2 linked regions of the Robiginitalea biformata HTCC2501 genome follow. The protein of the gene in region 2 interacts with the protein of the main gene of each other region in a pairwise test. Links are inferred from orthologs where the notes say so. Each region holds a gene or a part of one and is shown on either strand. Other genes may lie near its edges.

Region 1 (12,842 bases), 1.7 Mb from region 2 along the record:
GAAGGAACAGCGGCCTGTATTTTGTACTTGGCCTGGCCCTTGTAATGGCTCTGGTTTATGTGGCCCTGGAATGGAAGACGTACGACGAAGTGAATAACTACGATATATCCATGGATGTCGAGGAGCTTCTGGACGAAGAGGTGCCGATGACCGAGCAGATCAAGACGCCGCCACCGCCCCCGCCGCCTGCCGCCCCCGAGGTGATCGAGGTAGTGGAGGATGAGGAAGAAGTGGAGGAAACCATTATCGAATCTACGGAAACCAGCCAGGAAGAAGAGATTATTGAAGTGGATGACGTGGTGGTGGAAGAAGTCGAAGAGGATATCGACGTTCCCTTTGCTGTTATTGAAGATGTACCGGTATTTCCGGGATGCGAAGGCGCCAGCGACAAGCGTGCCTGCTTTAACGAAATGATGCAGAAACACATCCGCAAGAATTTCCGCTACCCCGAGATTGCCCAGGAAATGGGGATCCAGGGTCGGGTGTCCGTAATGTTTACCATCCAGAAGGACGGAAGCATCGGCAATATCCGCCTCCGCGGACCGGATAAGAACCTCGAGGCAGAAGCGCGCCGGATTATCGAGCGGCTTCCCAAGATGACCCCTGGAAAGCAGCGGGGTCGCGCTGTTCGGGTTCCCTTTTCTATCCCGATCATGTTTAAACTCCAATAGGGTTTCCATTGATAAAATTCAAATCCCGGCCTTGGCGCCGGGATTTTTTTTGCCCCGGTTTGGCGTTGGAAAGAAGGTTGGTGGTGCGTATCTTTGCACACCCGATTGACCCCGTGTATGAAATCCGCCACAGGTACTGCAGAGACCGGCGCCATCCAGCTGGCTTTCACCGACTTTAAGGAGATTACCAAGGCCCGCCTGGCCATCAGTGTGGTATTCTCTGCAGTGGCGGGGTATCTGCTGGGCGCCTCGGAAATCCGGGCGGTTCCCTTGCTGCTCCTCGTTCTCGGGGGTTACTGCATGGTAGGGGCCTCCAACGCCTACAACCAGGTGATTGAACGCTCCCTCGATAAGCGGATGCACCGGACCCGGCACCGGCCGATCCCCTCCGGGAGGATGCGTGTATCTACTGCCATGGCCATAGCGATTGTCATGACGCTGGCCGGGGTGGCCTTGCTCTACCAGCTCAACCCGCGGACGGCCTTTTTCGGCGCCCTGTCGATTTTCCTCTACACCTGTGTCTATACCCCGCTGAAAACCGTCACTCCCCTGGCAGTATTTGTCGGGGCGATCCCCGGGGCCATTCCCTTTATGCTCGGGTGGGTGGCGGCCACAGACAACTTTGGGATTGAACCCGGGACGTTGTTCATGATCCAGTTTTTCTGGCAATTCCCCCATTTCTGGGCACTTGGCTGGATGCTGGACGAAGACTACCGCAGGGGCGGCTTCAAGATGCTGCCCACCGGAAAAAAGGATACGGGTACTGTTGTTCAGATTATTATGTATACCATTTGGATGATCGTCATATCGATTATCCCCGTTTTCGGAATTACCGGGCGCCTGTCCCTCTCCGTTCCCGCTGCCGTGCTCATCTTTTTGATGGGGCTCGTGATGCTGTGGTTCGCGCTCCGCCTGTACGAGCTGCGCGACCGTCAATCGGCACGCAGCCTGATGCTCAGCAGCGTCACCTATATCACCCTGATGCAAATCGTTTACGTAGTCGATAGTTTTATATGAAGAATCGCGATCTCACCCAACAACCGGACCCGATAAAAAAGGAACGGGCCAGTAAAATGATGCTCTGGTTCGGCATCGTCAGCCTGATCATGACATTTGCCGGTTGGACCAGTGCCTACATCGTAAGCAGTTCCCGGGAGGACTGGATGGAGGACTTTCAGTTACCCATGGCTTTCTGGTACAGTACGGGCATCCTCCTATTGAGCAGCCTCACTTACATGATGGCGCTCCGGTCGGTGCGACAGGGACAGCAGCGGGCGGGTTCGCTCTGGCTCGGGATTACCCTTGTGGCGGGCCTGGTATTTATCTATTCGCAGTTTAGCGGGTTCTCCCAGATGATCGGTTACGGGTACTATTTTACGGGACCCACCAGCAACATCACCCTTTCCTACCTGTTCTTGATTGCAGCCGTGCACATTGCCCACGTGGTAGCCGGGCTCATCTCCCTGGTAGTGGTCGTAGTGAAACAACTCCGGGGGAAATACGGCCCCGGCCGCATGCTGGGGATGGAGCTCGGCAGCACCTTCTGGCATTTCCTGGACCTGCTTTGGGTGTACCTGATGCTTTTCTTCTATTTCTTCGGTTAGAAAAGGGGAGGTTTGTGGTTCAAATCTTCTTTTCTAACAGATAAAAAAATGTATTTTTGCTAAAATTATCCTAATACCCTAACTGACACTATGGATACAACGGTAACCACCACGGCTGAAGAGAAAGTCTGGGGAGGCGGTAACCGCCCGCTGGGTGCGAGCTACGGCAAATTGATGATGTGGTTCTTCATCGTCTCGGATGCCCTGACATTTTCCGGCTTTCTGGCCTCCTACGGTTTTTCCCGCTTTAAATTCATCGAAACCTGGCCGATTGCCGACGAGGTGTTTACGCACGTGCCGTTTTTCCACGGGACGTATCCGATGTACTATGTGGCCTTTATGACCTTTATCCTCATCATGTCTTCGGTGACCATGGTACTCGCTGTCGACGCCGGTCACCGCATGATGAAGAACCGGGTCATCCTCTATATGTTCCTGACCATTATCGGTGGGGCCATTTTCGTCGGTTCCCAGGCCTGGGAATGGGCGACATTCATCCGCGGCGATTACGGCGCCGTGGAAACCAAAGGGGGGCGTATCCTGCAATTTGTGAATGCAGATACCGGAGAGCGCGCCGCACTGGCTGATTTTGTGGTTCCCCAGGCCGATGCCCGGGTGGAGCACGACCGGGACAACGGCGTGTGGTTTGAAGCCGAAGGCACCCTGCCTACTTACACGGTAGAGGAAGTGGCCGCCGGTCTCCGCGCCAACCCGAACATCCTGATCCGCACCGAAACCATCAATGAGGAAGGCGAAAAAACCATCCTGAACCGGGAGGAGTCCCTCGATAAGATCCGGGATGCGCGCCTGGTCGTGGAAGGGGCCAACCTGATCCGCAACGAATACGGCAGTCGCCTCTTTGCGGACTTCTTTTTCTTTATCACCGGCTTCCACGGCTTCCACGTATTCTCGGGAGTGGTTATCAATGTGATTATTTTCTTTAATGTGATCCTGGGTACCTACGAGCGCCGCAAGCACTACGAAATGGTCGAAAAGGTCGGATTGTACTGGCACTTTGTAGATTTGGTATGGGTATTCGTATTCACCTTCTTCTACCTGGTTTAATCAAACGAATAATAGCTACAGATGGCACACGAACATAAACTCGAAATTTTCAGGGGCCTGCTCAAATTCCGCTCCAACACGCAAAAAATCTGGGGCGTACTGATATTCCTCTCCATTGTCACCGCTATTGAAGTGGCACTGGGTATCCTCAAGCCGGCAGCGCTTACCGGGAACTATTTCCTGGGGATGAAGCTTCTGAACTGGATCTTCATCATCCTGACCCTGGTTAAGGCGTATTATATCGCCTGGGACTTCATGCACCTGCGGGACGAGAAGAGTTCGCTGCGTCGCGCCATTGTCTGGACGCCCATTTTCCTGGTGGCCTACCTGATATTCATCCTCCTTTTCGAAGCGGATTACATCTACAATGTCTGGAAGGACGGGTTTGTGGCTTGGGATTTTTAAGCGCGTTGGCGCTGCGATACCAGCTCGCATTTCCCATTCTTTATCCCACTTGCTGCGTTGCTTCCCTTGCGCGTAGCGCTGCTATGCGCTGCGGAAAGCGCCTTGAAATTTGAATAAATCTCTGCGAAATCCTTCGCTGTTCTCTTGCGCCAACGCGCCAGGCGGGAGGTTCTGCGATACCAGCTCGCATTTCCCATTTTTAATCCCCCCTTTCTGCGTTGCTTCCATTGCGCGTAGCGCTGCTATGCGCTGCGGAAAGCGCCTTGAAATTTGAATAAATCTCTGCGAAATCCTTCGCTGTTCTCTTGCGCCAACGCGCCAGGCGGGAGGTTCTGCGATACCAGCTCGCATTTCCCATTCTTTATCCCACTTGCTGCGTTGCTTCCCTTGCGCGTAGCGCTGCTATGCGCTGCGGAAAGAGCCTAATACCAGAAAAAAATAAATCAGAGCTACTTCGTTTGGCTTTGCATGAACCCATCTTTTTCTACAACATGCCTGCCTGAAAAGGAAATCTTCTCTATTGAGTTTGCACCATGTCCCCCGGGCGTATTACCCCATGCGAATTAACACAACATAAGGCGGCCGTTGGGCCGTCTTTTTTTATTTTTGCAATCGGTTGCCATGAAGAAGAAATTTGTCCTTACCGTCCTGTTTATCCTGCCGCTGGTGGTGTATATGTTTTTTGCCTCGGGGGTCACAAATTTTGGTCGCTTGCCGGTTCTTTCCGGACCTGTATCGGAGCTTGATGGCTTTGCGGGGGAGCAGCGCCTGCAGGGTAAGATTACGGTGCTTGGGTTCCTGGGGGATTCCGTAGAGTTGCAACAGGGGCGGATGTTTAACCTGAACCAGAAGATCTACAAGCGGTTCCATGAATTTCAGGATTTCCAGATGCTGATGGTAGCTCCTGACGGCACCCAGCAAAAAGTAGCCGGCGTGATGCGGGAACTGGAAACATTTACGGATATCGGCAATTGGCGTTTTGTATATGGCGAGATGCCGGAGATTCGCCGGTTTTTCAACAGCCTGGAGACCGGTCTGGAATTGGATGCCACCGGGGCCACACCCTATGTGTTTATCATCGACAAGGACCGGATGCTCAGGGGAAGGAAAAAGGACGAGGATACCGGCCTTAAGTTCGGGTTCGATGCCACATCGGTTGCCGACCTGAACAACAAGATGGAGGACGATATGAAAATTATCCTGGCGGAATACCGCCTGGCGTTAAAGAGCAATCAGGCGGGGAGGAACACCCAGGAGCAATAACAGGAAACCATGGCGGAGAAACGCAATTACAACTACATCTGGATCGGGGCGGTCATCCTGGTTTTCGGGGCGATTTTTGTGCCGAAGATTGCAGACCGGCTCGGGGAAGGGTCGGTTGTTGAGCGGGATCGGATGAGTGTCGCAGCGGGGTCCGAAGCCGGCTCGGCTCCCCTGGAGTACATCACCCTGAACGGGGAGCGCCGCAAAGTACCGGATTTTGCCCTAACCAATCAGGACAGCCTGCTTATTACCGATGCGGACTATCTCGGGAAGGTTTGGGTAGCCGAATTCTTTTTCACCACCTGCCCCACCATTTGTCCTCAAATGACCGCCAACTTGGTGGAACTCCAGGACGAACTGGCGGAATACGAGGATTTCGGGGTCGCGTCATTTACGATCAACCCGCGCCACGACACCCCGGCGGTCCTCAAGGACTACGCGGAACGCTACGGGATTACGGATATGGACTGGCACCTGCTCACCGGGCCCCGGGACAGTATCTACGAACTCGCCAATGCCGGCTTCAATATCTTTGCGGCGGAGATCCCGGATGTCCCTGGCGGGTTTGAACACTCCGGGTTGTTTGCCCTGATTGACCGGGAAGGCTATATCCGGTCCCGCAAAGACCAATTCGGCAACCCGATCGTCTATTATCGCGGGACAATCAGCCGGGCCGACGGGACGAACGACACAGGCGAAACCGAACAAATCAGCCTGCTCAAGGAAGACTTGTTGAAATTGCTTAAAGAAGAAAATGGAAAATAAGAATAACGGATCGCCCAAAGCGGGCAACATATCAGTACAAGAAGGCAAGTTGAACCGTTGGATCAACGGGGTGTCCATCCTGATCCCCGTGGTCGTGGCCCTGTTGTTCGGCATCCGCATCCCGGATGTGGAACCCCTGGGGTTTTTGCCCCCCATTTACGCTACCATCAACGGGCTTACCGCCGTGTTGCTGCTGGCGGCCCTGTGGGCCATCCGCACTAAGCGCCAGGTATTGCACAGCCGCTTGATGACTACCTGCATCGTCCTTTCCCTGCTATTCCTGGTGATGTATGTGGCCTACCACATGACCTCGGATTCCACCCCCTTTGGAGGCGAAGGCTATGTCCGCTACCTCTATTACGCCATCCTGATCAGCCACATCGTGTTATCCATCGCAGTAATACCCCTTGTGCTGCGCACATATGCCAAGGCGTATTTAAAGGATTTCCGGGGGCACCGCCGCCTGGCCCGGATTACATTCCCGGTCTGGCTCTACGTGGCGGTTACCGGGGTTGTCGTATATTTGATGATCGCACCTTACTACCCGTACTAGACCCCATGAAGCACGCCACCGCATATGTCGTTTTACTGGTTGCCGCACTGCTGGCCCCGGAGGCGGCCAATGCCCAGTGCGCCATGTGCCGGGCCGTGCTGGAGAGCAGCGGGGACACCTCTGTTGCCGAGGGGATCAACAACGGCATCGTCTACCTGATGGCCATCCCCTACGTGCTGGTAGGCGCCCTCATCTTCCTGGTATACCGGAAGGTACGCTCCTGAAATTTAACAAAAATTCCCTGCCGGAAGATGTAACAATCCCGCCGGGTTCCCGTCTTCTATATAACACCCGTATCGGGTTTTCATCAATCAAAAGTACCAACCCATGTTCGATATCGAGCGATGGCAGGAGATTTTCGATACCATCCGAAAAAATAAGCTCCGCACTTTTCTCACCGGGCTGTCAGTGGCCTCCGGGATCTTTATACTGGTAATCCTTCTGGGGTTTGGCCAGGGTATGCAGAACGGCATTGCCCACGAGTTTGAACAGGATGCTTCGACCTCCGTCTGGGTCTGGCCGGGGATGACGACCATGGAATACAAGGGGATGAACCCCGGGCGGCGCATCCAGCTCCGCAACGGTAACTTCGAGTACTGGAGCCGGGCGGAAGGCGACCGCATTGAGCGGGAATCGCCCCGTCTGTTCGTTCGGGACGTCTCGGTAAACTACGGGAATGAGGCCCTGGTTTACGGGATCCACGGCGTGGCCTCCGGGTTCCAGTTTATCGAAAACGCCAAGATGTCCCAGGGGCGGTTTATCAATTTGACGGATATCGAGAGTACGGCCAAGGTGGTGGTTATCGGCGACAAAATCCGCAAGGACGTATTCGGCCACCTGGAGACCCCCATCGGGGAATACATCGAATTCTCCGGCCTTCCCTTCAAGATTGTGGGCGTTTACAAGGAATTGCGGGAACGGGAAGAGGAAACACTGTATATCCCGCTCACAACCGCCCAGAAAGTATTTAACGGAGGCGATCGGGTCAGCAACCTGGCCTATACGCTCCCGCCGGCCGGGAATTTTGACCAGGCGGTAGCCGAGGCCGTCGCCTTCAAGGACGAGCTCCGGCAATACCTGCAGCAGGCGCATACCATTGCCCCCGAGGATACGAGCGCGATCCAGGTCTGGAGCGCCATGGAAGAAGCCAAGCGCTACTACAGCCTTACGGGCAACATCAAGTTCTTTTTCTGGTTTGTCGGCATTTGTACGATTATCGCCGGGGTGGTCGGGGTCAGCAACATCATGCTGATCGTGGTCAAGGAACGCACCCGGGAAATCGGTATCCGCAAGGCCCTGGGGGCCAAGCCCTGGTCCATTGTCGGCATGATTTTGCACGAGGCCATTTTTGTAACCGCCCTCTCCGGCTTTTTTGGGCTCATCCTGAGCATGGGCCTGCTGGAACTGGTGGGGCCGCATGTGGAGGTGGATTATATCATGAACCCTTCAGTGAACCTGACGGTGGCCCTCTCTACGGTGTTCGTGCTGATCCTGGCCGGGACGATAGCGGGTTTTTTTCCCGCCTGGAGGGCCGCCAACATCCGTGTCATCAATGCGCTGCGGGATGAATAGCCCGATACGAACCATAAAAGAACTGCGCCATGTTTAACCGGGATCGTTGGAAGGAAATACTCGAAGTGCTCACCAGCAATTGGTTTCGCACGGTACTCACGGCATTCGGCGTGTTCTGGGGGATCCTGATCCTGATCATCCTGCTCGCCGCGGGCAAGGGGCTGGAGAACGGCATCAAATCGGATTTTGGCGATATCGCGACCAACACGATGTTTATCTGGACCCGCAGGACCACCAAGGCCCACATGGGTTTGCCCAAGGACCGGGAATTCAGTTTCAAGACTTCCGACCGCGAATTGCTCGAGAGCCGTTTCCCGGAATTGCGGTATATCTCGCCCCGGAACCAACTGGGCGGGTTCCGCGGGGGGAGCAACGTCATCCGGGGGATCAAGACCGGGGCCTATAACATCTATGGCGATTACCCGGAAATCATCAACCAGGACCCCATGGGGATTACGGCCGGCCGGTTCCTGAACCAGAACGATATCCGGGAAAAACGAAAGATCGCGGTGATCGGGGAGGGCGTGGTCAGCGAAATGTACGACCCGGGGGAGGAAGTCCTCGGCAGCTACCTGAAAATCCAGGGCGTCAATTTCATGGTCGTGGGTACCTACAAGAAAAAATCGAATGACGGGGACGGGGAAGAAGGGCAGAAACAAATATTTGTGCCGTTTACTACGTTCTCCCAGGCCTTCAACCGGGCGGACAACGTCGGTTGGATGGCCATTACCGCCAACGACGGGACGTCCATCACCTCCCTGAAGGAACAAATCGTCAATACGCTGAAGGAGAAGCACAAGGTTCACCCGGACGACCAGCGGGCCATCGGGTACTTTGACCTGTACGAACAGTACAACAGGGTGGAAAGCCTCTTCGGGGCTATGCGGTTTATCGCCTACTTTGTGGGGATCCTCGTTTTGTTGTCCGGGATCATCGGGGTGAGCAACATCATGTTGATCGTGGTCAAGGAACGCACCAAGGAAATTGGAATTCGCAGGGCCCTGGGAGAACAACCCTGGAGTATCAAGCTGCAGATCCTGCTGGAATCCATATTCCTGACGATTATCTCCGGGATGGCGGGTATTGCCATGGGCGCCCTTTTTATTTACGCGGTTAACTCCCTGCTCGACGCCAACGGCCCGGTGGATATGTTTATGAACCCGAGCGTCAGTCTCGGGGTGGTTGTGGGGGCCCTGCTGATCCTTATGGCTTCCGGCCTGCTGGCCGGTTTCATCCCGGCCCAGAGCGCCATCCGCGTAAAGCCCATCGATGCCCTGCGGACGGAATAACCTCTTGAATAACAAAAAACCATCAATAACACGAAGAATTCTGAAGTCAAATAATTGAGCCATATGAAAAAGTCAGTAACTGTTGTAATCCTCGTTGTGATCGCCCTGACCTTTGGGGGGTCCATGTATTACCTCTATAAAAAGAACGCGGAGGACCCGGTGGTCTACCAGACCGAAAAGCCGAGCCGCCAGAACATCATCAAGAAAACCGTGGCCACGGGCAGCATCCTGCCCCTGGAGGAAGTCCTTATCAAACCGAACATCTCCGGGGTGATCGAGGAGATCTACGTGGAAGGCGGCGACTTTGTCAAATCCGGCGACCTGATCGCCAAACTCAAGGTAGTCCCGAACCTGAGCGCCCTGAACGACGCCAAGAACGCCATAGAGGACGCCAAGATTACCCTGGACGACCAGCGCCGCAATTTCTCCCGCCAGCAGACCCTGTTTGAGAAAGGGGTCATTTCCCAGGCCGACCTGGACCGGGCCCAGGTGAGTTACGACCAGGCCAAACAGGCGTACTCTGCAGCCAACAAGCGGTACGACATTGTGCGTACCGGTACCACCAGCGGGCTGAGCAGTGCGGCCAACACGCTGATCCGCGCCACGGTAAGCGGCATGGTCCTGGAAGTACCCGTGGAGGTCGGCAACCAGGTTATCGAGGCGAATACCTTCAACGAAGGGACCACCATAGCGGCCATCGCGGATATCGACAAGATGATTTTCGAAGGGAAGGTGGACGAGTCGGAAGTGGGCAAGATCCACGAGGACCTGCCCCTGGAGATTACCGTCGGCGCCATCGAGGACCGGGTCTTCCCGGCCGTCCTGGATTACATCGCCCCCAAGGGGAATGAAGAGAACGGCGCCATCCAGTTCGAGATCAAGGGGACGCTGACCAAGCGGGACAGCACCTTTATCCGGGCGGGCCTGAGTGCAAACGCTTCCATTATCCTGGACCGGGCAGACAGCGTCATCGCCGTCAAGGAGGCCCTTGTGCAGTTCGACCCGGAGACCAAGCAGCCCTATGTGGAAGTGGAAACCGGCCAGCAGCAATTCGAACGCCGCGACCTGGAGCTCGGCATCTCCGACGGGATCTGGGTAGAGGTGAGATCCGGCCTGGAGGAAGACGCCTCCATCAAGGTCTGGAACGCCATTTCGCCTTCGGAGTCAGGCGCTTAAATGATTTCCGGAATAATTTTTAACTTCTAAATGTAACATTTAGGCCTGTTTGGGGTCTAACGGGTGTATACTCGTTTCAAAAGACGTTTACCAACCATGATTGAAATCAAAGATTTACACAAGTCCTATAAGATGGGGAGCAATTCGCTCCACGTTCTCAAAGGGATCAATTTTAAGGCGGAAGAAGGCGAACTGGTTGCGATCATGGGGTCTTCCGGCTCCGGGAAATCCACCCTGCTGAATATCCTGGGGATGCTGGACGAGGCCGACGAGGGGGATTATATCCTCGACGGGGTCCCGATCAAGAACCTCAGTGAGACCAAGGCAGCCAAATACCGCAACAAGTTCCTCGGATTTATCTTCCAGTCGTTTAACCTGATCAATTATAAATCGGCCCTGGAAAACGTGGCCCTGCCGCTCTACTACCAGAAAGTAGGCCGTAAGGAGCGCGAATCCAAGGCGCTGAAATACCTGGAGCAGGTTGGCCTGAAGGAATGGGCCCACCACCTGCCCAACGAATTGTCGGGCGGGCAGAAACAACGGGTGGCCATCGCCCGGGCCATGGCGGCCGAACCCAAGGTGCTCCTGGCCGATGAGCCAACCGGCGCCCTGGACAGCACCACCTCCTACGAGGTGATGGACCTGATCCAGCATATCAATGACCAGGGGAATACCATCCTGGTGGTTACCCACGAGGAGGACATTGCCCATATGTGCAAACGGATCATCCACCTCCGGGACGGCATCATTGTCGAAGACAAGAAGATTGAGCAGGTAAGAGCTTCGCAGTATGTTCAATAGGGACACCTGGCAGGAAATATGGCACAGTATTAAGAGCAACAAGCTCCGGACGTTCCTCACTGGATTTTCGGTTGCCTGGGGGATCTTTATCCTCGTGCTGCTGCTCGCTTCGGTGAACGGTATGCAGAATGGTTTCTACAAGCAGTTCAACGACGACGCCACGAATTCAATTTTCATCTACCCGAATGCCACCTCCAAACCCTATGGGGGGTTTGAAGCCGGCCGCCGCATCCAGTTTAAGAACGACGACCTGGCCTTTATCAAGGGGAGTTACGAAGGATCCTACGAGTATATTTCGCCCCGGTTCAACCGGTCGGTCAGTGCAAAATACAAGCAGGAAACCGGGACCTATACGATTGTAGGGGTCAGCCCGGACCACCAGCTGATTGAGCGTACCGTGATTGAAAGCGGCCGGTACCTGAACAAGCGGGACCTGCGGGAGCGCAACAAGGTGCTGGTCATCGGGAAGCAGGTGCAGAAAGAGCTTTTTAAGGACGACGACCCGGTGGGTCAGTTCCTGATCGCCAATGGATTGGTATATAAGGTAATCGGGGTCTTTTCCGACGACGGGAATGAGCGGGAGGAAAGCAATATCTACGCCCCCTATACGACCATGCAGCAAATCTACGGGAATACGGACGAGATCAACATGATCGCCATGACGTATAACCCGTCCTACGATTTTACGCGGGCCCTGGCATTTTCCAATACAATGGAAGAAGTACTCAAGCGCCGGCTGGTGATCCACCCGGAAGACCAAAGCGCGTTTTTCATCAACAACTACGCCGAGGGGTTTTCGAATATCCAGACCTTCAGCAACTTCCTGACTTTCGTGGCCATCGGGGTAGGCGTCCTCATCCTGATAGCGGGTATTGTGGGGATCGGGAATATTTTGATTTTCATCATCAAGGAACGCACCAAGGAAATCGGGATCCGCAAGGCGCTCGGCGCCCGTCCCATCGAGATCGTGAAGTTGATACTGATGGAATCCATCGTGATCACGGCATTTTCCGGATTTGGCGGCATGTTGTTCTCCATGGGCGTGGTGGCGCTTATTGCCCCGATTGTGGATGCCCCGGCGTTCTCCAACCCGAACGTAGACAACACGGTGGTGATCATCTGTACCGTGGTGCTGATCCTGGCCGGGGTACTGGCCGGGCTCGTCCCGTCCATCCGGGCCGCAAACGTAAAACCGATAGACGCATTAAGAGCCGACTGATATGGGACTGCTAGACAGAGATTTATGGAAAGAGGTGATGGCCACGCTGAGCAAGAACATGCTCCGCACCTTTTTGACAACGCTGGGGGTGATTTTTGCGATCGTCATCCTGATCGGCCTGCTCGGGGCGACCAACGGGATGAAAAACGGCTTCAACCAGATTTTCGCCGGGACGGCAACCAACAGCATGTTCCTCTGGGCCCAGCGCACCTCCATGCCCTACAAGGGATTTGAGAGGGGGCGGTCCGTAGACCTGTCCATGGACGATGTGGACATGATCCTGCGGGAGGTGCCTGAGGTGGACGTTATTTCCCCCCGGATCCAGCTCGGGAATTTCCGGGGAACCGTAACGGTAATCCGCGGCGGTCGGTCGAGCGGTTCCAGCGTTTACGGGGACTTCCCGACCATCGACCTGATGTCGAAGAAGAAAATGGTCGAGGGGCGGTTTTTGAACCAGAA
Region 2 (17,508 bases):
GTACCCGCAATTGGATTTCCTCCACCAGGTCGTCGATCTGGTTTTCGCTTGGCCGAACCTCAATAACCGGGTCGAGCAAGCCGGTAGGGCGGATAACCTGTTCCACATACACCCCGCCGCTCTGCTGCATCTCGTAGTCGGCCGGTGTGGCGCTGACGTAGATTACCTGATTTTGAAGCGCTTCAAATTCCTCGAATTTCAGCGGACGGTTGTCCATGGCGGCAGGCAGGCGGAACCCGTAGTTCACCAGGTTCTCCTTCCGCGACCGGTCGCCTCCGTACATGGCGTGTACCTGGGGGATGGTCACATGGCTTTCGTCCACCACCATCAGGTAGTCGTCCGGGAAGTAATCCAGCAGGCAGAACGGCCGGGTACCTGGCTCGCGCCCGTCCAGGTAGCGGGAATAATTTTCAATACCCGAGCAGTACCCCAACTCCCGGATCATCTCCAGGTCAAAGTTTGTCCGTTCCTCCAGGCGTTTTGCCTCCAGGGGCTTGCCGATTTCCTTAAAATAGGCAACCTGGGCAGTCAGGTCGTCCTGGATTTTGTGGATGGCTTCCTGGAGGACATCCGGGGAAGTCACAAACATATTGGCCGGGTAGATATTCAGGGTTTCATATTCTTCGATCACCTTGTTATTATAAGGATCAAAGGCTTCGATGGCCTCGATTTCATCCCCGAAGAAATGGATGCGGAAAGCGTGGTCCGCATAGCCGGGGAAGACATCCAGGACATCGCCCCGAACCCGGAAGTTCCCATTGCGGAAATCCGCTGTCGTCCGGGAATACAGGCTCTGGACCAGCTGGTGCATCAACCGGGTGCGGGCCAGTACCTGGTCCCGTTCAAGATGGATTACGTTCTTCTGGAACTCAATCGGGTTCCCGATACCGTACAGGCAGGAAACCGAGGCAACCACCAGCACGTCCCGCCGCCCGGAGAGGAGGGAGGAGGTGGTACTCAGCCGGAGTTTCTCGATATCCTCGTTGATGGATAGGTCCTTCTCGATGTACAGGCCGCTTGTGGGGATGTAGGCCTCGGGTTGGTAATAGTCGTAGTAGGACACAAAATACTCCACGGCATTTTCCGGGAAAAACATCTTGAACTCGGAATACAACTGGGCCGCGAGGGTCTTGTTATGCGCCAGCACAAGGGTAGGTCGTTGTACCTGTTCCACGACGTTGGCAACGGTAAATGTTTTGCCGGACCCGGTAACCCCCAGCAGGGTCTGGTATCGATCCCCCTCGCGAATCCCCCCGCTGAGCTGGGCGATGGCGGCCGGCTGGTCCCCTGTCGGCTGGAATTCCGAAACTACCTTGAATTTCATGCCTTAAAAATACAAAAGCCCCGGGAGGCTTCCTCGCCCGGAAGCAGAATCTTGCCGCGGGGTGCGGATCTTTCGGGCAGGGATGGAAATTGCGGTGGGCATCCCTATCGTTTCAGGGCAAAATAGCCCCGGATCACCTCCTGCCGGAGCGAAACGGCTACAAACCAGTACACGGAGGCGGGCACGGGTTTGCCGTTGACATTGCCATCCCAACCCCGGGATTCCGGGTCGAGTTCGATCAGGAAATTCCCATATCGATCGAATATCCGGATAGTTTCCACATAGGCGTCCGAGAGGTCCTGCGGCGGGTCAAACCGCCAGAGGTCGTTGGCCCCGTCGTTGTTCGGGGTGAAAAAGGGCGGAAAATCGGCAGCGCTCAGGCTCCGGGCAACCTCCTGCTGCACCTGCCCGCACCCAAAGGCATCCCGAACATAGACGGTATATCCCTGCAGGGGCAGCCCGCTGAAGATCGGGGACGACTGGAACCCCGACACGGGATCCAGGGAATATTCATACGCCCCGTTTTGTTCCAGGAAAACCTGGATGCGCAACCCGTCCACTTCCCGGGATACCTGCGTGCGCCGGATCATCGGGGGAGGGGTGGTCACCACGGAAAATTCCACGAGCGTATTGCAGATAGCAAACTCGTTGATAGAGCCTACTTCGTTGTACGCCTCCAGGAAATAGTTGCCCGTAACGTCCAGGCGGACTTCTCTGCCGCTCGCAACGAGTTGCTGCGACCCGTCGGCAGCCACCCGGAACCAGTTATACCCGTCCGCCCCTGCCGGAGCCGATACCTCCGCATAACCCAGTTCCGGACACAGGCCAACAGCCCCCGGAAAGCCGGGAATTTCCGGTCGCTGGGGGCCGCAATCCACCGTGGAAGCCCCGGTCCGGAAGCGCTCCGCCGGACACCCCCCCGGCGCAGGCCCCAGCCGGTTGTACGGCGTGATCTGTACAAATATATCCGTCTCGGGGGGGAAATTCCCCGGGGGGTTGAAATCGAGGATGTTCCCCATGTCCCGTTCGGCCACCAGCGTGTCACCCTGGGAAGTCAGTACGGTCAGCAGATACCCCGTGGCCCGTGGTGCGTAGTCCCAGATTAATTCTTCCCCCAGGGCGACTTCTTCGGCGTTGTTGCGGGGAGCCAGCAGGCGCGTACAGTCCGGGGGCCGGTCAAAAGGGGCCGTCCGGAACCGGTATCCCGGACAGGAAATTTCCGTCCCGTCCGCCAGGATCAGGATAAAGCTGATATAGATCCAGGTGTCTTCCGGCAACCCGGTTTCGGGCTTATACCCGCTGATGGGCGAGGAGGTGCGGTTGGTCAGGATGTCCACCCCGCCCGGGGTCGTGCCGATGGAGACGATAAAACCTGAAAAACTTCCCGGGTCCGTCCAGGAGATGGCCGCATCTACCGGGACGTCCTCCTCCCCGTTGGCCGGGGATATAAGTTGGGGGCACGTCTGACCGGGGGCCAGCTGGCCAAACAGGAGCGCGAAGAGCAGGAAATATAGGCTTCTGGTTTCCATCCTGTTTCAGCGTTTTAAGGTAAAATGCCCGGTGACTACGCCTCCCTGGTTGTCTACAGCCCGGTACCAGTAATCGCTCGGTGGGAGGGGATTTCCCCGGAGGGTTCCGTCCCAGCCATCGGACTGAGGGTCCACCCGGGCGATCAAATTGCCGTACCGGTCAAAGATCGAGATTTCGCGAACCGGGCTGATGCCGCTTTCCGGGAGGATAAACTGCCAGCGGTCGTTGCGTCCGTCCCCGTTCGGGGTAAAGAAGTTCGGGAAACCCTCTGCTGTCAGGTCCGGTTCCACCAGGATTTCTGTGATCCCGCACCCATTGCGGTCCCGGACGTATATCCGGTAGGAGTCCAGGGGGAGGTCGCTGAAGACGTTGCTCTCCTGGTAGGGCCCGTCGGCATTGCCCAGGGAAAATTCGTAATCCCCGATTCCGGATACATTTGCCTCAATTCGAATCACCCCGGCACCCAGCCGGATATCGGTGTCTTCGGGGATGGCAGCTTCAGAAACGGCCACTGTGAATTCCCTGGAAGAACTGCACTCAAAATCCCCGGAAACCCCTGTGAAAGTATTGTAGATCTCGTGCCGGTAGGTGCCTTCCCCGGGAATTTCAAAGTCCGGGCCTTCCGCCAGTAGCCGCTCCCGCCCGGGTGCTTCCACCAGGTACCACCGGTAGCCGTCTGCCGCATCGATAGCGCTGACCGTATTGACCGGGTTGTCCCGGCAGATTCCTACCGTTGCGGGAAAGGTAATTTCCGGATGGAGGTCCACCAGATTTCCGCCCGCGTCGAAATACGGGCCGCATCCCAGGATGGTGGAAAAAGTCGTCTGCCCGCAACCCAGGGCTTCCCCGGCCGAATTATAGGGAACGATGCGGACGAAATAGATGGTATTCGGCAAAAAATTGATGACGTCGGTTTCCGTGACATTGCGAAGATCAGCGCTGTCCAGGACATCGTTGGTGGTCGGGGAGGTGCCGATGGACACGATGTACCCGGTGGCCCCGGGTACCGGATCCCACTCCAGGACCGGGGACAGGGGGATATTGGATTCCCCATCCGCCGGGTAACGGAGCACCGAGCAGCCGGGGAGGGTGGCCAGGGGGCCGGTCCTGAAGGTAGACTCGGAACAGCCGGTGGGTTCCCCGTTTTCGTTTTGCGGCACCACACGGACGTAGATATCCTGTTCTTCCGGCAGGTCGGCGGGCGGCACAAAGCGGAGCGCATCATCAACGGTGGCCCCGTCAACCAGGTCGGAGCCGCCCGGGCTGGTGCCTATGGAAATGGTGTAGGAGGTGGCCGTCGGGCTGTACGCCCAGCGGATGTCCGTCCCCACCGGGACATTCCGGGATCCGTCAGTGGGGCTGAGCAGCACCGTGCATCCGGGTGCTGTGGTGACGTCTTCGGTGGTAAAGCTAAACGATGTGCAGGGCGTTGTTCCCTGGGTCAGGTTAAAGATGTACAGGGTTACAAAAATCTCCTGGTTATCCGGCAGGCCGCGGGCCGGGGCATAAGAGGTGGCAAGCCCCACTGAGGTCAGCGGCAGGACTTCCGTCCCACCCGGGGTGGTACCGATGGTCAGGCTGTAGGCGGTAACCCCGGTAACGGCGGTCCACTGGATACTCGCATCCACGGCAACAGCCGTTTGGCCGTCTGCCGGGAAGACCGGTTGGGGGCATTCCTGACCCCGGGTAGCGAGCGCGCAGAGCAGCCCGGCCACACATAGCAATTTTTGAAACATTTTCATCGGTCCAGGAAGGGTAAATTACGAAATATTCCCGGATCCCGGACCGAAAGGCGTTCAGGGGGAAGACATTGCGGATAAACGGCCCACCGGGGTCCGGTTGGATGCCGCAACTGCGGATATCAAAGATCGCGTCGCACGGATATCAGAGATCGCGTCTTTTGAGCAGGACGTAGGACAGGTAGATAAATATCGCGGACCAGGCCAGGACGATGAGCAATTGAAAACCGTGGACTGCGTAGTCCTTTACGATTTCCTCCCCAACTTCCCGGGCGGCCGACTGGATCACGGACAGGCGTGTAAACGGTTCGGACAGCGTTTGCCACATGGACCCGAAAGGGAAGAACTGGTAGATGGAATCCGCGTAGCCCTTGGTGTATTTGGACGTCAGGTAGACCCAGGGGATGAATTCCGCCCCGATAAACCAGATAAACAGGAAGCCCAGGGCGAAGGCGGACCGCTTCACCAGCATGCCCACAAAGAAGCAGAAGGCAAAGAAACCGAACAACTTTACCAGGTAGGCCGCCAGGTATTCCAGGTCGGAAAAAATGATCGCAATTTCATCGTAATCCGAATGCATCAGCCCCAAAACCAGCGAAATCAGGAATACAAAAAGGGTAGAGGCAATGGCGAGCACGCCGATGGTCAGGACCTTGGAGGCGATAAACTCTTTCTTGGACAACCCGTCGATGAGGTTCTGCTTGATCGTCTTGTTGCTGTACTCGTTGGAGATCATCGAGACGATGACGATGGCCAGGAAAACCTTTAAAAAGGCAATCATAAAGGTGTTGAAATGCCAGATATAGGGGAAGTTAAAAATCCCGATGTCCGCTACGTTGAATTTCAGGGGCCCCCAGTCGATTTTGATGGAGGTCACCAGGGCGATCAGCGCAATCAGCCCAAAGTAGGCGAGGACCAAAAAGCGGCTGGCCCGGTTGTTCCAGAGTTTGATGAATTCTATTTGGAGCAGGCGTTTCATGCAGGTTGTATTTTAGGAATTGCGGGCTTCCTGTTTGTTGGTGATGGCCAGGAATTGTTGTTCGAGGCTTTCTTTGCGCTTGACCAGGTGGGATAACCGGATACCGTTTTTAAAACAGCGTTCGTTGAGCACTTCCGGTTCCAGGGGGTCCTCAAGGTACCCCGTGAGCAGGCCGTTTTCCCGCGTGAAGCTGCCGAATTCCGGTTGGTTTCCAAGGAATGCCTCCAGGGCATCGATATCGGCGGATTTCAGTTCAAAATAACCGTGGCTGGCCAGCATGCCGTCTACCTTGCCCGTGTAGAGGTTTTCCCCTTTGCGGAGGATCACAACATGGGAGCAGACCTTTTCGACCTCATCCAGCAGGTGGGAGGCCAGCAGGATGGTAGTGCCCTGGGCTGCAATCTGTTTGATAAGTTCCCGGATCTGGTGGATCCCCTGGGGGTCCAGGCCGTTGGTCGGTTCGTCCAGGATCAGGATTTCCGGGTTGTTCAAGAGGGCAGAGGCGATGGCCAGGCGTTGTTTCATCCCCAGGGAATACGTCTTGAACTTACTGTTGCGCCTGTCCCACAGCCCCACCAGTTCGAGTTTTTCCCGTATCCGCGTATAGGGCACCTCCTTGATCCGGCAGACCAGCCGGAGATTTTGCAGGGCGCTCATGTAGGGGTAGAAATTCGGCCGTTCAATGATGGCCCCGACTTTTTTAAGCGCCTGGTGGGTGGTACTTGTCCCGTCAAACCAGCTGAACTGGCCCGAGGTGCGGTTTACCACGTTCAGCACAATGCCCAGCGTGGTGGATTTCCCGCTTCCATTGGGCCCGAGGATGCCGTATACATTCCCTTTTTCGATGGTGAAGCTCAGGTCTTTGACGGCCGTCAGGGCTCCGAATTTTTTAGTGAGGTTGGTGACAGTCAGAATGGTTTCCAACGGCGGGGAGTTTTAGGTTCGCTTACTAAACTTGACGAAGAAATGCGTAATTTGTTACAAGCAAACCCAAATCCTTTCTATGTCCAAGGAGAAACTCATGTCGCGCAAAAAGCCGCCGTTCCCCGTGATCCCGGAGCTGGATGCCTATTTATCGGATTACAGCAGGACCATAGAAATCCCGATTTTCTATGAGGACCTGCTGCGCTTTTCCGGTTCGGTGGTGGTCTACGATTCGAACGACCAGGACACGTTGTGGGTGCGGGTGTACTATTCGGATTCCGAACGAAAGGAAATCGACCTGAGCCTGAAACGGGTCTATTCGATGCTGCATTCGGACGGGAGCGACCGGATCTTCCAGTACCTGAACGTGGACGCCGTGGATTACTGTACGTTCGGCAATTCCAAGCCGTTCCGCATCAAGGTCCGGAATATCCTGAACGACAACTTCACCTACTTCTACGTCAAGCGTACGGATGCCTCCCGTATCTACGGCCTGGAATTGGAGCACATGTTGTCGCCCTATAACCTGAACTTCCTGGTGTTCAAGGACACGCTCATCGAGGAGCACATCGCCGGCATCCCCGGGGACGTATTCATCAAGGATATGTTGCCGGTTTGTTCCGAATCTGAAAAGGCCCAGCTCGCCAAGGAATTCGTCAAGTTCAACGAACGCTGCATGATCCGCCTGCTCGGGGATATGCGATCCTACAACTACGTGATCGTACCCGTGCATGATTTTGACCACGTGGTATACCGCATCCGGGCCATCGACTTCGACCAGCAGAGTTACGAGGGGAAACTCAAAGTTTACCGGCCGCAATTCTTCAAGGAAAACAATGCGATGGTGGACCTGGTAAAAAACAAATTACTCCGCGATTCCGTCGACCAGTACAAGGTGGAGGAGCGCTCCATTGTCGCCAAGCGGATCATCAGTTCCGGGAACCGCATCAAACGGCTGATAAGGATCGCCCGTAAGGACGCGATTTCCGTGCCGGCACATGTGGATCAGCTGAAATCCGAAATCTACGACCTCACCCTGGACATGCAATTCAAGAAGAGCGAAACCATGGGGGAGGTGCTTGCCCTGGCCCTGGACTTCGTCAAGCGGAACTACCAGGACGTCAGCATGAAACAGATTATCGAACGGAAAATCGAGATTTGATTCCGGGGAGTACGCAAAACCTCCCTGTAAAGGGTGCCGCGTAATATGCCGGAACCCGAAAGGTTGGCGGATCAGCTCTTCTGTTCCCGGTTAAAGTACACCAGGTAGTAGTACATCTGCCGCTCCTCGTCCCAGCCTTTTTCGACGAATTTCTCGGCCGAATCCGGGTTGATGAAGTTTAGTTTGATCTGGATATTGGTATCCAGGTCGATGACGTTTTTGATCTTCTTCCGCGAATCGCTTACTGCCTTGTTGGCAATCTGGAAGTTGGATACGTCCTCGATACTGTACTTGGGCCCTTTTTCGGTCTTGTAGTGCTTGAACTCCGGGATAAGTTCCGGGTTGTCCATCACCTCGTTCAAAAACCGCGTTTCCTCAAAATCATCGTTCTTGGCAAAATGGTTCACCGCCCGGTTCATGAACAGGACCTCCTGTTGCTTGTCCTCGGCCGGGAGGACGACATCCTTTGCAAAATTCTGGCAGAATTTCAGGTAGTTTTTGGTGTAGAAGTTCTCGTCGGTGAGCGGGGCCAGGCCCAGGAATTCCTCCAGCCAGTATTTCGCGTCGTAGCGGTTGCTGTCCGAGGACAGGACCTTGAAGCCGTTTTCCCGTTCGCGGTTAAAGATCAGGCAGCCCTTGTCCAGCCGGTTCAGGTTGACACCCTGACGGACCAGCATATCCAGGTTGGCACCCTGCTCCTCAAATTGCAGGAAGTCCTGTTTGACCTCGCTCTTAAAAATCCCCAGGGCATCCGTTTTCTCGTTGTCCAGCATCACATCCGTCAGGTAGGCCACATAACACTCGCCGCTTTTGATATGGGGGTGATTGGACTGGGAAAACAGATGGCGGGCGATTTCCCGGCTCACTTCGTGAAGGCGGCCCGGGTTATCGAAAACCTGGCAGGCTGCCTGGTAGACCGGGTGGAATTCCAGGTCGGCCTCATGCCTGAAACAGTAGTAATTTTCTTCTTTTTCGCGGAAAGGTTTGAAAAAGTACTCCTTCAGCAGGCCGCCGATCTCATCATTCAGGCGATAGGGGGCCTCGGACAGGAACAGGGGCTCTGCCCGGTGTTTGTTTCCCACGCGGTGGAGGGAAACGGTTTCGATTTGGGTTGCATACAGGTTTAACATGCGGGTGCCGGTTTAAATTGGGAATAAATTCTGGGATGGCAGGATGTGGAAATGCCGCGGGAAGGCAGGGCTAATTCCAGTTTTCGTCAAAATCCAGGTCGTCGTAACTGCCAAAGGGTTCATCCTCCACGGGACCTTCCGATTCGGCTTCAAAGCGCTTTTCCGGCGGGGATTCGGGCAATTCTCCAAAGCTGAACAACAGGTTCGGATAGCTGTTCCCGTCTTCCTTTTCGGCAATATCCGCCAGTTCCACGAAGAATGTCCACATATTCAGGAAATCGTAGACGTACAGCAATTTGGGTTCGTCCTCGTTGAGGACCTCGGCCATCGGGGTGTCCTGCATCAGCCGGATATCATTTCCGCCCTCGCTCATATCGAACAGCGGGATTTCCTCTTCCTGGTTCCAGTTTTCGTCACAGGTGTAAAATGACGCCATCTCCTCTCCCAGAAAGCCGAAAGCCTGGGAGATTGCATTGTGCAATTCCTCCAGGTTGCTGTCTGCTTCTACCTCCAAATCCCGGAAAATATCCTCCTGGGCGTCCAGTATGATCCGGATTTTGTATACCATCTGCGCGATCGTTTTGAGATTCCGGCAAAGTTACAAAGAAATACCGGCACGGGCAGCCCTTTGCATTTCCAGGAGCAGATACCACTGCAGGCCAAAGAGTACCGAGGCCATCACCAGGTGGATCGGTTGGGAGCCCCAGGGAAAATCCAGGTAAGCCATGGCCAGGCCACTCACCAGTATCAGCAAAAGGACCCCGAGGGTGGGGAATATTTTCCGGAACCCCAGGCGGAGTGTGGCAATCCGGTAGGCGACCCACAGGTGGAGCAGGAGCAGCAGGGCCGAAAAGGAGCGGTGGACATAAAATACCCAGGTGGGGTTGGCCAGCCACTGGTCCCGGGCGCCGTATCCCAGAATATCCGTCTGGTCATCGACATATTGGCGGACCTGGGTCCCCAGCAGGATTTGCAACAGGCTCAGGGCCACGGTTGCCATCCAGAGGCGGGCGGTTAACCGGTCATAGGTGCGGACGCGCCTGCCCTCTTCGCTGCGGAAGACAATCCACAGCAGCATGCCCACGAGTACCAGGGCCATCATCATATGCAGCGTAATGCGTACGGGTGCCAGGACCGAGTAGACGACCGTCGCCCCCAGCCACCCCTGGAACCCGATGGCAAGTACGGTGAGCCAGGCAAAAATCACGCGGGACCTTCGCTCGGGCCACCAGGCCAGGGAACACCCGGCCATGATCAGGATGGAGAGGCCCGCCAGCGCGCCGAGGAGGCGGTTGATGTATTCCGTCCAGGTATGGGCGGCGTTGAAGACCGCGTAATCGTGCCGGGTATACGGTTCCCAGTTCCCGGATTCGAAATCTGTACCCGTGACGAAGTCGGCCCGGGCGAGCAGCAGGGCTTCGTCCCGGATGATCACCTGCCCTTTATCAAAGGCTTTGCCCGGGGACCAGTTTAGCTGGGAGGCCTCCGTGGGGGGTATCAGGTACCCGAAGCATTTGGGCCAGTCCGGGCACCCCATCCCGCTTCCCGTCATGCGCACCACTGCCCCGGCCAAAATGACCAGATATACGAGTACCAGGGAGGTGCGCGCAAAGCGGATGTAATTTTTCTTCAGCCTGTTACGCATGGTTTTCGGGGGTGTATTTCAAGGCCTCCGGGGTGGGTTCCAACCCGATTTCCCGGCCTTTTCGCAGCATAAACTGCCAGGCGGCCCCGGTTTCATTCGGGATTTCACCTTCCAGGATGGCCTCTTTGATGGCGTCTTTTACCCGGCCGATTTCCGGGGAGGGCTCCAGGTTGAAAGCCGCCATGATCTGATCCCCGCTTACGGGCGGCTGGAAATTCCGTACCCGGTCCCGTTCCTCGACCTCCGCGATTTTCTGCCGCACCTCCCCGAAATTCTCCAGGTAGCGTTTTTGCTTCCGCGGGTTTTTGGTGGTGATATCCGCCTCGCAGAGCGTCATCAGGTCGTCCACATCGTCCCCGGCATCAAAGACGAGCCGCCTCACAGCCGAATCGGTGACGTCGTCTCCGGACAGACCAACCGGGCGGGAACTCATCATCACGAGCTTCCGGACGTATTTCATCTTCTCGTTCAGGGGCAGCCGGAGGCGCCTGAAGATCTTATACACCATCTTGGACCCGACAAATTCATGGCTGTGGAAGGTCCAGCCGACTTTCTTGTCGAACCGCTTGGTGGGGGCCTTCCCGATATCGTGCAGCAGGGCTGCCCAGCGCAACCAGAGGTTGTCTGTGTTTTTGGAGATGTTGTCCACAACTTCCAGGGTATGCCAGAAATTGTCCTTGTGGCGCTGCCCTTCTTTTTCCTCAATTCCCTGGAGGGCGACGAGCTCGGGGAGGATATGCCGTAGCAAGCCGGTTTTAAATAGGAGTCCAAGGCCCACAGACGGTTTTTCCGTGAGTAATATTTTATTAAGCTCCTCCACGATGCGTTCCATGGAAACGATGCGGAGGCGTTCGTGCTGGGAGGCGATCGCATTGAGGGAATCCCGTTCGATGCGAAAGCCGAGTTGTGCGGCAAACCGGATGGCCCGGATCATGCGCAGCGGATCGTCGCTGTAGGTTTCGGCCGGGGCGAGGGGCGTTCGGATAAGCCCGGCCTCCAGGTCGTCCATCCCTCCGAACGGGTCCAGCAACCTACCGAAGTCTTCGGGGTTCAGGGACAGCGCCAGGGCGTTGATGGTAAAATCCCGTCGCTTCTGGTCGTCTTCCAGGCTTCCGTCCTCCACGGCCGGTTTCCGGCTGTCCCGGTTGTAACTCTCCTTGCGGGCCCCGACAAACTCCAGCTCCAGTTCGCCGTGCCGGACCATGGCGGTCCCGAAATTCCGAAATACGCTCACCCTGGGCTTCCCGGGGAGACCGGCGGCCAATTTCTCCGCCAGGGCAATCCCGCTGCCCACGGCCACGATGTCGATATCCTTTTTCTGTTCGCGGCCCAGGAAATAGTCGCGGACAAACCCGCCGATCACATAGGTCTCCAGGGATAGTTCCCTGGCCGTATCGGAGAGTTTCTTAAATATGGGATGATCCAGGGCTTCTCTGTAATAGGGCTCGGACATAGTTATTTTCTGATCACCTGCACCTGTCCGTCTGCCTTCAGCCGGATAATGGAGGAAGGCGTGCGGAGCTCGGTTTCCTGTTGCAAAGGTACCACATAGTCCACACCATTTAAAATATCCGGGGCGATCCCGGAAAAGGAATCAGGCGTCGGCTGCCCTGCCAGGTTGGCCGAGGTCGAAACCAGGGGTTTGCGGAAGCGCCGGAGCAGCTCGCGGCAAAAGTTGTCCGATGCAATGCGTACCGCCAGCGAGTTGTCTGCGGCCACCAGGTTCGGCGCCACACCCTGCGGGTTGTCATATACGATCGTAACGGGCTTTTCGGAGAGGTCCATAATGTCCCAGGCCACGTCCGGGACTTCCGGGATGAGCTGTTCGAGCTGCCGCCCGGACCCCACCAGGCAGATGAGCGCCTTGCTGTCCGGCCGTTGTTTCAGGGTGTAGACCCGGGCAACGGCTTCCGGGTTTGTGGCGTCGCACCCAATGCCCCAGACCGTATCGGTCGGATACAGGATCAGCCCCCCGGATTCAAGAACTTGCAGGCAGTTGTCCAATATATTCTTCATAGCGGTTTTCATCGCGTACCCCCTGTTTTGCCGGATACCCGGTTATAGGGGGTGCAGGCCGAAATATTCGGTTAGTTGCTCCCACTGTACGCGGTTTTTGTCTTTATTGATATTCGTTTTTTTCAATGAAGTTTTCTGGGAACCGAGGATGGGGACGGGTTCCCCTGAAGCCTCCAGGGCAGCCCGGACCCGGGTGCCTGCCAGGAGCCCCATAACCTTGAACCAGAGATCGTCGGCCCGCGGGCTGAGCTTTAGGAATAATTGCCGGTCCTGAACCCGGGGGTCCAGGGAGCCCGGCGGGTAGAGCACGCCCCCCGCACCAACTGCCATAAACGCCTTGGGGTTGCTGCCGCCGTCCGGGGGCACTACCCACTGCGGGTAGGGGAGCAGCGTCCCGTCTTCCGCATAGCGGATGTATCGAATCTGATGCCCGACGATGTCCTTCGGATATTCCAGATGCGTCCGGTAGAGCTTTTCCAGCCAGCCCGGCGGGTACATCAAGTCGTCGTCGCAGGTAACAATGGGGTTGCCGGGGAATTCCTCCAGGCTGTGGATCAGTTTTTTATGCGGGCAGGTGAGCGGGCTGAAAGCAATCCGGAAACGTCCGTGTTCCAGGGATTTCAGGCTATCCGGTATGTGCCCCTGCAGGGATTCCGGGAGCCAAAGTACAATTTGCTCCGGCAGCAAACGCTGTTTCAGCAAGCTCCGGATGACCAGGTCTACCGATCGGATCCGCTCGGGGATAGAGGTAAGGGACACCACAAGCGGGGCTTCCGGCTGGCTGGAATTTTTCAGCTTTTTAACCGGAGTGGCCCGCAACCGGAATTGGCGGTACAGCGATTTCGGGATTTCCTTTACTTTCATCTCAGGTCGGTTTCCGGAAAATTCCGGGCAATTTCCAGGCTTCGGACAAAAATATGCAATATGCGTTCGTTATTTTTGCTTTTGCGTATTTTCGATTATGGATCAACCAAAAATATCGGTAATCATCAGCACCTTCAATGCCGAGAAATGGCTGGAAAAAGTGCTGATCGGCTTCAATTGCCAGTTGTTCAGGGACTTTGAGGTTGTCATTGCGGATGACGGCTCCCGGGAGGCCACCCGGGAACTGATTGACCGGATGCGGGGGGAGGTGTTCTACGACATCCTCCACGTTTGGCAGGAGGATGACGGATTCCAGAAATCCCGGATATTGAACAAGGCGCTGCTGGCCTGCCGGGCAGCGTACATCATCATGACCGACGGGGATTGCATCCCGCGAAACGATTTTGTACAGGTCCACCACTTCAACAAGGAAAAGGGATGTTTTATTTCCGGGGGCTATTACATGCTCCCGATGAATATCTCCCTGGCCATTACCCGGGAGGATATCGAGAAGCAACGCTGCTTCAATATCCACTGGCTCAAGGAACAGGGAATCCCGAAGACTTTCAAGAACACGAAACTGATCGTCAGGGGGTTGGCTTCCAGGCTCTTCAACCGGCTCACCCCCACCAATGCCAGTTGGAACGGGCACAATTCATCGGGCTGGAAAAAGGACATCCTGAATGTCAATGGTTTTGACGAGCGCATGCAGTACGGGGGGCAGGACCGGGAACTGGGCGAGCGGCTGGTAAACTTCGGAATCCGGCCGAAACAATTGCGCTACAGCGCGGTGTGTGTACACCTGGACCACAAGCGGGGGTACAAGACGCCGGAGACACTGGCCAAGAACGCGGCGATACGAAAGGAAACGCGCCGCGGCAGGCACGTCTGGACGCACTACGGCATCAACAAGTAGTAGGCCAGCTCATTTTTCTGTTCGAGCTTCTTCAATTCCCGGTATCGCTCCAGGACGCCCAGTGCGTTCAGGTAACAGATGACCATACCCTTTCGGCCGTCCAGGATCCCGAGGCGGAGTATATAGTGGTTAAAGAATTTCCACAGGGGCTTCAACATCATAAAGAAGTAATTAAAGCCTTTCTCCCTGAAAAAATCTTCCCGCGCCTTCAGCCGGCCGTAATGCAGCATTTTAGACCGGTAGTCTTCGTAGTTCTTATAGCAGTAATGGATCAGGCGCTCCTGCAGGATTCCCGAAGACCCGTCTACTTCCAGGGTTTCGTGAACGATTTTCCGGTCCGTGAACCGGGCTTTGCTCCGTCGGAACAGGCGGTAGTTTTTATCGGTCTGCCAGCCGCTGAACCTTAGCGGTTTGCCGGCAAACATAAATTGCCGGTAAAACCAGAAGGCTGCGTGGTCGGTATTGCCTGCAATGGTATCCTGGATTTCCCGGCGCAAGGCCCCGGGTACTACCTCATCCGCATCCAGGAACAGGACCCAGTCGTTGGAGGCCTGGGTCAGCGCAAAGGATTTCTGCAGGGTGAAATTTTCGAAGGGATGCTGGATTACCCGAACATTGGGTTGTTCCAGCAGGTATTCGTACGTGCCGTCCGTACTGAAGGAATCCACTACCACAATTTCATCCGCAAAGGCAATCGATTCCAGGCATCGCTCAATATACCCGATTTCGTTGTAGGTGATAATGAGCGCGGTCAACCGGGTGTTACCTTCGGCCTTATTCATGGGTGCGTACGATTCCGATTACTTTCAGAGAACGAAAAAAAGCATTCTCAAAGTATGAACAAAATGAATTTTTATTTTTTGCGAACCTGGGAGGTTTTTGGGAGTGGCGTTGTTATATCGGCAACAACGGGCCGGAAATCAAGCGGAGTTGTAAATGGGGCGACGGGAAATGCCACGTGTAGTGAAGCCGCTCCCTATTGCTGAGGGGTCAGGGCGCTTACCAGGAAGCCTTTTTTACTGAGGCGGGGCAGACTGTACTGTGCGGCCCGGTACTCCCGTTCAATCAATCGAAGCACGCGGTAGCGCTGTACGTCTTCCAGGGCGCCGAGAAAGCAAATAACCAACCCGCGGTAGCCGTCCAGGAAGCCCAGCCGGCAAATGAAATTGAAGAGGAACCTCCAGAGGGGTTTGACCACCCATTTCAGGTAGGTGAATCGACGGTTTTTCCGGAACGCCTCCAGGGCTTTCATCTGGCCGTAGAGTTGCATTTTGCCCTTGTAATCGGAATACCCCTGGTAACAGTAATGAATCATTCGCTCGGAGAGGCAGGCGGTTTGGCCTTCCACTTCCAGGCGCTCGTGGACAATCCGTTCGGAGGAATAACGTGCTTTGCTGCGGCGGAAGAGCCGGATGTTCTTATCGGTCTGCCAGCCGCTGAACCGGAGCGGTTTGCCGCAAAACATGAATTTGCGGTAGAACCAATACGCATTTGTTTCGTTCCCGGGATTCGAAAGCTCGCCGAGGATTTCATCCCGGAGGCCCGCCGGGATTCGTTCGTCCGCATCGATGAACAGGACCCAGTCGTGGCGGGCGTGCATCAGTGCAAAATTCTTCTGGGCGGTAAAATTCCTGAAGGCATGGCGAATGACGCGTACCCGGGGATGGGCCTGCAGGTACTCATAGGTGCCGTCCGTACTGTAGGAGTCCACCACGACGATTTCCGATACAAAATCGATACTTTCGATGCAGGCTGCTATCTGTTCGATTTCGTTGTAGGTAATGATGAGTGCGGATATCTCGGGTGTTTCCTTCTGAGGGACACGCATATCGGGATGGATTTAAGGGCTGCCTAGTTATAACAGCAAATCGGCCCGATTAGTATAATTTTTGCCAAAAAAGAGCTTCCCCGGCGCTGTATTTCCGGAACGCCCGGTCCTACCGGGGCCCCTGTGAACGGCCCTTTTGCCTCAGACCGCGACGTCGTATTCCCGGAGCGCGTCGTTCAGGGAGGTCTTCTTGTCCGTACTCTCCTTGCGCTGCCCGATGATCAGCGCACAGGACACCTGGTAGGTCCCGGCCGGGAATTCCTTGGTATAGCTGCCGGGGATTACTACGGAACGGGCGGGAACGCGACCTTTGTATTCCACAGGGGATGCCCCACTGACATCGATGATCCGCGTGGATGCCGTGAGCACCACGTTGGCCCCGAGTACGGCTTCCCGTTCCACCCGCACGCCTTCTACAACAATGGACCGGCTGCCGATAAAGGCATTGTCCTCGATGATGACCGGGGCGGCCTGGAGGGGTTCCAGGACCCCGCCGATCCCGACGCCGCCGCTCAGGTGAACGTTCTTCCCGATCTGTGCGCAACTGCCCACTGTGGCCCAGGTATCCACCATCGTACCCTGGTCCACATAAGCGCCAATATTCACGTAACTGGGCATCAGGATCGTCCCCCCGGCAATGTATGCACCGTGGCGGGCTACTGCATGGGGAACCACGCGGATGCCTTTTTCGCGATACCCTTTCTTAAGGGGAATCTTGTCGTGGTATTCAAAAATCCCGGCTTCCAGGGTTTCCATTTTCTGGATGGGGAAATACAGTACGACGCCTTTCTTTACCCATTCCTGGACTTCCCAGCCGTCAGGCCCCGGGTTGGCGCAGCGCAATTCCCCGGCATCGAGCAGGTCGATGACCTCCCGGATCGCTTGTTGTGTTTCTGCTTCCTTGAGCAATTCCCGGTTTTCCCAGGCGGCTTCGATCTTGGTTTTTAACGTGTCCATCGGGTCTTTAGAATTTGCGCAAAGATAGCTGCTGTTGCCCAATTGTCCTGCCGGATTTATACCTGTAACGATTTATCCGTTATTTTTGCCAAAAAATTTATTTGGGCAGGATACTCGCTTTGGACTATGGGCAGAAACGAACCGGCATTGCCGTGACCGACCCGTTGCAGATGATCGCTTCCGGACTGACCACAGTACAGACCCCGGAATTGCTGGATTTCCTGGAAAGCTATATGGGGGAGGAGCAGGTGGAACGAATTGTGATCGGGGAGCCGCGTCGGATGGATAACAGCCCGTCCGGGATCGAAGCCGAAATCCGCAGCTTTATTGAGCGTATAAAAAAACGTTTTCCGGATCTACCCCTGAGCCGGCAGGACGAACGGTTCAGCTCGCAAATGGCGGTCCGGGCCATGATAGAAGGAGGGATGAAGAAAAAGAAACGACGCGATAAGGCAGCCGTGGACAAAATCAGCGCCACCCTGATCCTGCAATCG

Evidence for each region.
Region 1: the proteins of RB2501_RS07945 (region 2) and cyoE interact in binary tests that used the Bacillus subtilis proteins (3 or more experiments, as listed by UniProt). The link is inferred for Robiginitalea biformata HTCC2501 from one-to-one orthologs.

Annotation. Positions count from the first base shown.
Region 1 is NC_013222.1:54,647-67,488, reverse strand. What follows is about bases 1-2,738. They hold cyoE (heme o synthase), read left to right. Parts: upstream 1-788; coding sequence 789-1,688; downstream 1,689-2,738. Other genes in these bases: RB2501_RS00280 (cytochrome c oxidase subunit 3), read left to right, coding at 2,366-2,738; RB2501_RS00285 (cytochrome c oxidase subunit 3), read left to right, coding at 1,685-2,275; RB2501_RS00295 (energy transducer TonB), read left to right, coding at 1-671. Outside these bases: more of RB2501_RS00280, read left to right, coding at 2,739-3,340; RB2501_RS00275 (cytochrome C oxidase subunit IV family protein), read left to right, coding at 3,362-3,745; RB2501_RS00270 (hypothetical protein), read left to right, coding at 4,367-5,008; RB2501_RS00265 (SCO family protein), read left to right, coding at 5,018-5,773; RB2501_RS00260 (DUF420 domain-containing protein), read left to right, coding at 5,763-6,326; RB2501_RS00255 (hypothetical protein), read left to right, coding at 6,332-6,550; RB2501_RS00250 (ABC transporter permease), read left to right, coding at 6,654-7,898; RB2501_RS00245 (ABC transporter permease), read left to right, coding at 7,928-9,187; RB2501_RS00240 (efflux RND transporter periplasmic adaptor subunit), read left to right, coding at 9,251-10,363; RB2501_RS00235 (ABC transporter ATP-binding protein), read left to right, coding at 10,460-11,164; RB2501_RS00230 (ABC transporter permease), read left to right, coding at 11,154-12,383; RB2501_RS00225 (ABC transporter permease), read left to right, coding at 12,385-12,842. UniProt on the Bacillus subtilis protein: Converts heme B (protoheme IX) to heme O by substitution of the vinyl group on carbon 2 of heme B porphyrin ring with a hydroxyethyl farnesyl side group.
Region 2 is NC_013222.1:1,772,940-1,790,447, forward strand. The notes cover bases 8,411-11,409. They hold RB2501_RS07945 (COX15/CtaA family protein), read right to left. Parts: upstream 10,434-11,409; coding sequence 9,387-10,433; downstream 8,411-9,386. Other genes in these bases: RB2501_RS07935 (nucleoid-associated protein), read right to left, coding at 8,411-8,788; RB2501_RS07940 (IS1096 element passenger TnpR family protein), read right to left, coding at 8,859-9,356; RB2501_RS07950 (CCA tRNA nucleotidyltransferase), read right to left, coding at 10,426-11,409. Also shown: excinuclease ABC subunit UvrB, read right to left, coding at 1-1,324; RB2501_RS07910 (T9SS type B sorting domain-containing protein), read right to left, coding at 1,429-2,853; RB2501_RS07915 (T9SS type B sorting domain-containing protein), read right to left, coding at 2,860-4,596; RB2501_RS07920 (ABC transporter permease subunit), read right to left, coding at 4,739-5,572; RB2501_RS07925 (ABC transporter ATP-binding protein), read right to left, coding at 5,585-6,496; RB2501_RS07930 (hypothetical protein), read left to right, coding at 6,576-7,658; more of RB2501_RS07935, read right to left, coding at 7,730-8,410; more of RB2501_RS07950, read right to left, coding at 11,410-11,886; RB2501_RS07955 (L-threonylcarbamoyladenylate synthase), read right to left, coding at 11,889-12,449; RB2501_RS07960 (glycosyltransferase), read right to left, coding at 12,492-13,313; RB2501_RS07965 (glycosyltransferase family 2 protein), read left to right, coding at 13,411-14,229; RB2501_RS07970 (glycosyltransferase family 2 protein), read right to left, coding at 14,211-15,011; RB2501_RS07980 (glycosyltransferase family 2 protein), read right to left, coding at 15,206-16,057; RB2501_RS07985 (2,3,4,5-tetrahydropyridine-2,6-dicarboxylate N-succinyltransferase), read right to left, coding at 16,199-17,014; Holliday junction resolvase RuvX, read left to right, coding at 17,116-17,508.